One region of the Micromonospora sp. NPDC047707 genome, then DNA from elsewhere that is predicted to be linked to it. Evidence: riboswitches for the same ligand, from Rfam matches in the RefSeq annotation. Region 1 holds a riboswitch; each other region holds the start of a gene.
What was found. Region 1 has a riboswitch for S-adenosylmethionine ahead of AB0873_RS18435 (hypothetical protein). Riboswitches for the same ligand answer to the same signal wherever they lie in the genome.

Region 1 (2,254 bases):
GAACCGCCACCACCCCTGCGTACGCTCCGCCCCGACGTGCCCGCAGCGATCGAGGAGCTGATCCTCGAACTGCTGGCCAAAGCCCCTGAGGACCGGCCCGCCGAGGCCTACGACGTCTACGAGCGGCTGCTGCCGTTCCTGCCCCTACCCGGATCGCCCTCGCCCGCCTCCGATCCCGCACGCAGCACAATGCCCGACCCGACGCTGGTGTACCGCCGACCCAACTCGCCACGTCGCCGGCCCGAGCCCGCGCCCGTGGTCCCCACCCCACGGAGCGAGACGTCGGCCGTTGATCCAGCGGCGATCCTGCGCACCGGGGTTCGAGACGCGATCAAGGCGGCCATCGCGCAATCCGACGATCTGCTCGACGACGAACGCTTCGCCCAGGCGGCCGAGGTACTCGAGCAGGTGATCGGGCCCGCCAGCGCCGCGCTCGGCGCCGAAAGCCCCCGCGTGCTGGGGCTGCGTTCACGTCGCGCCGCCATCCTCATCATCGGCGGGGACTTCCGGCGCGCGCTACCGGAGTTCGACGCCCTCGCCGCCGCGTACGCCCGTACCGCCGGCCCCACCAGCGAGGACGCGTTGGAGTGCCTCCGGCAGGCAGCCCACTGTCGGGCCGAACTCGGTCAAGCCACCACTGCCCTGCGCCAGTTCCGGCAGGTGCTGACCCACGTACGCGCCGCCTCCGGCGACGCCTCGCCCACCGCTCTCGACCTACGCCGCAACATCGGCATGCTGTTGCTCTCCGAAGGTAAGGCCGCGGAGGCCGTCGATGAGCTGCAGCCGCTGTACGACGACCTCTGTGTCGTGTACGGCCCGCAGCACGAGGAGACCCGGGAAGTCGCCGACGTGCTTGCCCGGCTCCGATTCGCCGCCGGCCGATAGTCCGTCCAAGGCATCCGCTCGCCGCGGTCATTGCGTGCCATCGCCTGCCTGACTCCAGGGTTGCCGCCGTCGTTGATGATCTCTACGCTGATCCAGCGTCACGAGTGGTCAGCGTCAAGCCTCCCGGCTTGCTGACCCGGCAACCGCGCGGCCCGCGCACGGTGCCCCCGGGAGAAGACCAGGCCGACCGCAAGCTGCGGTCCGGCAAGAGCGGGTGCCTCGGGGCACCGGAAGGTGAGTTCGCTGTGCCGTTCGAAGAGCCGGACCTGGCCGCTTTCGCGGTCTGCTTGACCTGCGGGGACCTCCAGGGTGGAATCCCGCGCGAGCAGCGGTGCCGCTGTCAGCCGCGTACGCCAGACTGGGAGCAGCAGTGGCAGGGGCAGGACATCGCCAGTGACCTCGACCTGTGTGTGTTGTGCGTCCGGGACATCGTGACCACTCGCACCCGGTGGTCGTGGCTGGGCTGCGGCACCTGCCGGAGGGTGTCGCAGGTCGTCGGCGAATGGTACGGCCACCGCGCCGCGCTGCCGCTGGGACGGCACTCGATCATGAACGGCGACATAGTCGAGCTACCGGCGACGACGGCCACCGAGGTCGCTGGCTCGCTGATAGCCGCAACGCAACGTTGGAACGCACTGCGCGAGTGGCAGCAGGGGGAGTTCGACCGGCTCGCCGAGCCACTGCGCGCAGCCGGCCCGAGCGTGCCCCTGGTCGAGTGGCAGCGGCGGTGGCCGCCATCGCTCGGGGCAAGCGTCGATGCGTTCGACCGCTATGGCGTCGTGCCCGTACCCGCCGATCTCAGCACCCTGCGGCAAGCACAGGTCCGGTTCCGCTCCTCGGCGCGTTGACCCCTAACCCTGCCCGATGGGCCCGCTCGCCCTGTTGGGCCGATCAGTACAGCGCCCGCCATACAGCGCCGGAGCTTTCACTGCGGACTCCTGCCAACCGCTCCCGCAGCACTTCGGCGAACGCTGGGCTGTCTCCGGCTCGGCGCAGCGGCCCGGTCAGCTGTACCAGGTCCCGCATGTGAAGGAGCGTGGCGAAGCCGTCCCAGCGCGCCAGGTCATAGCCGTACACCTCAGCGAACGCATCAGCCCAATCCTGCCCGCGCCCGTAGCGGATGGCTGCGTGCCACGATGGGATCAGGTCAATTTCCCGCGGACCGTAGGACACCCAGTCCCAGTCGCCGAGAACAACAGCGTCTGGACCGGCAGCGGTGTCCCACAGCAGGTTTCCCGCCCAGGCGTCACCGTGGATGACTCCGTACCCCAGCGGCGAGTCCAGGGCCCGCACCTGGCTACCGACATCCTCAAGGTGATCAAGGAGCCAGGCACGCTCCTCGGCCGACAGGTTGTGAGCGGCGCCGGGC
Region 2 (2,254 bases), on a different contig from region 1:
CGAGCTGGAGCAGTCGCCGGGGCGGCCGGCCGAACCGGCGGAGGGCGGCCCGAAGCCGCCCACCGCCCCGCCGATCGGCTGACCGGAGGGTTCAGCCCAGCGTGGCGAGCGCGGCGAGCAGCGCGTCCACGTGCTCCTCGGTGCTGCCCAGGCCGATGCTGGCCCGGAGCGCCGTCGGCGGCAGGTCACGCCGGCCGCTGCGCCCGGCCGCCTCGGTGAGCAGGCGGCGGGCGAGCGGGTGGGCGCAGAACAGGCCGTCGCGTACCCCGATGTCGTGATGCGCGGCGAGGTGGGCCGCGACCTCGGCCGAGTCCCGGCCGGCCACCACGAACGAGGCGATCCCCACCCGCGGCGCGTCCGGGCCGAAGGTGCGCAGCTCCACCACGTGCGGCAGCGCCGCGATGCCGTCGCGCAGCCGGGCCAGCAGCGCCTGCTCGGCGTCGTGGAGCGCGGCGCGGTCGGCTCCGCTGAGCGCGGCGCACACCGCGGCGAGGGCCACCGCGCCGAGGAGGTTCGGGGTGCCGGCCTCGTGCCGGGCCGGCCCGGTCGCCCACCGGACGTCGTGGGTGGCCGCCCCGACGTGGCTGGTCGCCCCGCCACCCGCCAGGTACGGCGGTGCCGCGTCCAGCCAGTCGGCCCGCCCGACGAGGACGCCCGCGCCGAACGGCGCGTACAGCTTGTGGCCGGAGACGGCCAGGTAGTCGACGTCGAGAACGTGGAGGTCGACGGGGGCGTGCGGGGCGAGCTGGGCGGCGTCCACCGCGATCCGGGCCCGGTGCCGGCGGGCCACCCGGGCCAGCTCGGCGACCGGCCACCGCTCGCCGGTCACGTTGCTCGCCCCGGTCACCGCGACCAGCACCGGCAGGTCCCGGTCGGGGGTGGTGCCCCGGCGCAGCTCGCCGAGGGCGGCGTCGAGCGCGCGGACCGCCCCGGCGGGGTCCTCCGGCACCGGCAGCCGTACCGAGCCGCGCGGCCAGGGCAGCAGGTTGGCGTGGTGTTCCCCGCCGAACGTCACCACCGTGGCCCCGGGCGGCAGCGCCCGGGCCAGCAGGTTGAGCGCGTCCGTGGTGTTCCGGGTGAAGACCACGTGGTCGTCCGCCCGGGCGCCGACGAAGTCGCCGACCGTCTGCCGGGCCCGCTCGTAGGCCAGCGTGCAGCGCCGCGACAGCGCCCCGGCGCCCCGGTGCACGCTCGCGTACCAGGGCAGCAGCTCCGCCACCGCGTCGGCCGCGGCCCGCGCGCAGGGCGCGGTGGCCGCGTAGTCGAGGTTGATCTGACCGGGTACGCCGAGCACGTCGAGCGGCCCGGCCGCCGCCCGCGACGGCACCGGCGGGGGTACGAGAGTGAGGGTCATGCGGCACCTCCGGGTCCAGGGACCCCGGGTGGGCACACGGGCGGGGTCCGCGCTTGCCCAGCACACGGATCGGGCCGGGCCCGGTCATCACCCGGGGCACCCCACCGCGAACCTCGACGAGGGTTGCCGGCCAGCAAGCCGGGGCTTGACGCTGGCGCTCGTGACCTGCAGGCAGCATAGCGGTCCCCGGTGCGGCCGGTCCGGCCGGCCGGCGGTCCGGCCGGCCGGCGGTGCGGCCGGTCCGGCGGGCCGGCGGTGACTACGCTGACGGCATGGCCGACACCCCGCCCGGCGCGGCCCCGCCGCCGCCGACCGCCGCCCCTGTCCCCCCGCCGGCCGAGGGCCTGACGAAGGCCCCCCGGCGTCGGGTCAGCTGGGTACGCGCCCTGGTGCTGGCCGTGGTGATCCTCTTCATCGCCGGCTGTGCGGTCTTCATGGTCTGGACCCTCGGCGAGAGCCTCGGCGGCGAGGCGCTGCTGATCGGGGTCATCGCGGCGGTCCTGCCGGTTCCGGTGCTGGTGTCCTGCTTCCTCTGGCTCGACCGGTACGAGCCGGAGCCACTGAAGTACCTGATCTTCTGCTTCGCCTGGGGGGCGTTCGTCTCCACCGCCGCCTCCCTGACGGTGAACAACTTCGCCGCCGACTCGTTCGAGCGGCTGAACCTCCCGACCACGCTCACCGCGGTGCTGGTCGCGCCGTTCATCGAGGAGTTGACCAAGGCGCTCGGGCCGATCCTCCTGCTGATCTTCCGGCGCCGGGAGTTCTCCGGCATCACCGACGCCCTGGTCTACTGCGGGCTCTCCGCGATCGGCTTCGCCATGGTGGAGAACATCCTGTACCTCGGCGGCTACGGGTACGCGACCGGTGTGGAACGGTACGGCCCGGCAACCGGGACGCAGC
Region 3 (2,254 bases), on a different contig from region 1:
GTCTCGGCGAAGACGCCGGTGGTCCGGGCGAGCAGCTGGATGCCGGCGCGGATCTCGTCGTCGTCGACGTACTCCATCCAGCCCCCGGTGCGCCGGACCGCTTCGAGGGCGTACAGGCCGGCGGCCGGGTCGCCGATGTTCAGCGACTTCGCGATGCCGGTCGGCTTGACCGGGATGACGGTGTCGCTGCCGGCGTGCAGCGCGGTGGCGATCGGGTTGCAGCCGGCCGACTGCGCGCCGAACACCTTCCAGCCGCCGGCCGGAGCCTCCACCAGCCCGATCTCGACGAGTTCGCTGAACGCCTTGTCGATCTTCGTCAGCAGTTCGCCCGAGGCCATCGGGATCACCACCTGGGCGGGGATCCGCCAGCCGAGCTGCTCGGCCACCTCGTACCCGAGCGTCTTCGACCCCTCGGCGTAGTAGGGGCGCACGTTCACGTTGACGAAAGCCGTGTCCTCGAACTCGTCGGTCTCCACCAGCTCGCCGCAGAGCCGGTTCACGTCGTCGTACGACCCGTCGATGGCGACCAGGTCACCCCCGTACACGGCGGTGGTGATCACCTTGCCCTGCTCCAGGTCGCTGGGGATGAAGACCACCGACGGCGCGCCGGCGCGGGCCGCGTGCGCGGCGACCGAGTTGGCCAGGTTGCCGGTGGAGGCGCAGGCGAACCGGCTGAAGCCGAGCGCCCGCGCGGCGGTCAGCGCCACCGAGACCACCCGGTCCTTGAAGGAGTGCGTCGGGTTGGCGCTGTCGTCCTTGACCCACAGCGGCGCGGTGATGCCCAGCTCGGCGGCGAGGTGCGGCGCGGCCACCAGGGGGGTCAGCCCGGGGTCGAGGGTGACCCGGGTGGCCGGGTCCTGACCGGCGGGGAGCAGCGCGGCGTACCGCCAGATGTTCTGCGGGCCCGCCTCGATCTGCTCGCGGGTGACGGCGGCGAGGGCGGCGGCGTCGTAGTCGACCTCCAGCGGCCCGAAACACTCGTAGCAGGCGTGCTGGGCGGCGAGCGGGTAGCGGGCCGAACAGGCGCGGCAGACCAGGGCGCGGGCGGGGCCGGCGGCGGTGTCGATGCCGGAGGCGGCGAGCGTCGACGTCATGTCGAGATTCCTCTCATCTTTCCCCGCGTCGCGCTCTGCGGCGGGGACGGAATTGGCACCTGCCCCGCCGGTCGCTCTGCGGTGAGCGCGCGGGGTGGTTGCCGGGGCGTCGTCGGGCCGTATCCCTCAGCCCCTCTGGATGAGGTATGCAGTTGTGCCGCCGAGTCTAAGCATCGCCAGCCGGCTGTCCACCGCCCGTTCCCACGCTGTGGCCAGATGTGACCTACTCCGCAGGGACGAAGACCGCGGTTGGCGCGCTTTGGAGCTGATCCATCTGTGCGATCGGCCCCTCAGTCCCCCCGCTCCCGCACGTAGACACCGCGTCCCTGATGGCCCTCCACCAGGCCCTCGGCTCGCAGGATCAGCATCGCGGAGCGGATGACCTGCGTGGAAACCCCGTAATGGGCACACAGCTCGGAAATCGATGGCAACTTGTCCCCCGGCTTGAGGTCACCGGACCGGATGCGGTCCCGGATCTCGGTGGCGATGCGCTCGTAGTACGGCGTCACTGGCATGGTGGTGCTCCCTCGTCGGCACCACCATCTGACCACCGCTCGCTTATGACATCAAGTTCCTGGCATCACAGCTCTTGCTCTCCTGATACTAAGTATCATATGTTGACCGCGAGGCGGCCCTCGTCGGCAAACGGGACCGGCTCACCCCGGGTGGACGCCCGGGTTGCCGGGGCGGCACGGCCGGTCGCCCCGGCGCTCAAGAACGTCGGTCAACACCCACGAGCTGGCCCGGGGCGGGTGCCGGGCTCCGGACGGCAGCCAACCCGGGCGGTTGCCGTCCGCCCCCGCCCGCCTCGGCGCCCCGACCAGCGAAGAGGAGTGCGATGGACGCGCCACGCTGGATCATCCACCTGCCCACGACGCTGACCAGCCAGGACGCGGCGATCACGCTGGCCGAGGCGCTACGCGACTCGCTCGGGCACGTCACCGTCCTCGACTTCGGCGAGGCAACGCTGAGCGAGGAGGATCGCCAGTTTCTGCGTACCCGCGTCTGGTGCGACCACCGCCTGCCTGGCGGCACCCGTTGCCCCCGCCGCGCCGACCGTCCCGGCGACTGCCCGGCCGCCTGATTACGTATTCGACTCAGCTCCAAAGCATCCAGTCTGGCGGGCCCGCCTGCGTGGGTTACATCAGGGTCGCTGCCCA

Region 2: linked by a shared signal. The riboswitch ahead of AB0873_RS02505 (aminotransferase class V-fold PLP-dependent enzyme) and the one ahead of AB0873_RS18435 (hypothetical protein) in region 1 are both predicted to bind S-adenosylmethionine.
Region 3: linked by a shared signal. The riboswitch ahead of thrC (threonine synthase) and the one ahead of AB0873_RS18435 (hypothetical protein) in region 1 are both predicted to bind S-adenosylmethionine.

What each region holds. Positions count from the first base shown of each region.
Region 1 covers NZ_JBEYSU010000015.1:132,164-134,417, forward strand. The annotation lists gene AB0873_RS18430 (serine/threonine-protein kinase) at 1-885, shown strand, start outside; SAM riboswitch class IV at 982-1,102, shown strand; gene AB0873_RS18435 (hypothetical protein) at 1,131-1,733, shown strand; gene AB0873_RS18440 (aminoglycoside phosphotransferase family protein) at 1,777-2,254, opposite strand, start outside.
Region 2 covers NZ_JBEYSU010000002.1:65,984-68,237, forward strand. The annotation lists gene AB0873_RS02500 (FUSC family protein) at 1-82, shown strand, start outside; gene AB0873_RS02505 (aminotransferase class V-fold PLP-dependent enzyme) at 92-1,354, opposite strand; SAM riboswitch class IV at 1,399-1,520, opposite strand; gene AB0873_RS02510 (PrsW family intramembrane metalloprotease) at 1,627-2,254, shown strand, end outside.
Region 3 covers NZ_JBEYSU010000002.1:46,897-49,150, reverse strand. The annotation lists gene thrC (threonine synthase) at 1-1,094, opposite strand, end outside; SAM riboswitch class I at 1,105-1,240, opposite strand; gene AB0873_RS02430 (winged helix-turn-helix domain-containing protein) at 1,385-1,609, opposite strand; gene AB0873_RS02425 (hypothetical protein) at 1,933-2,178, shown strand.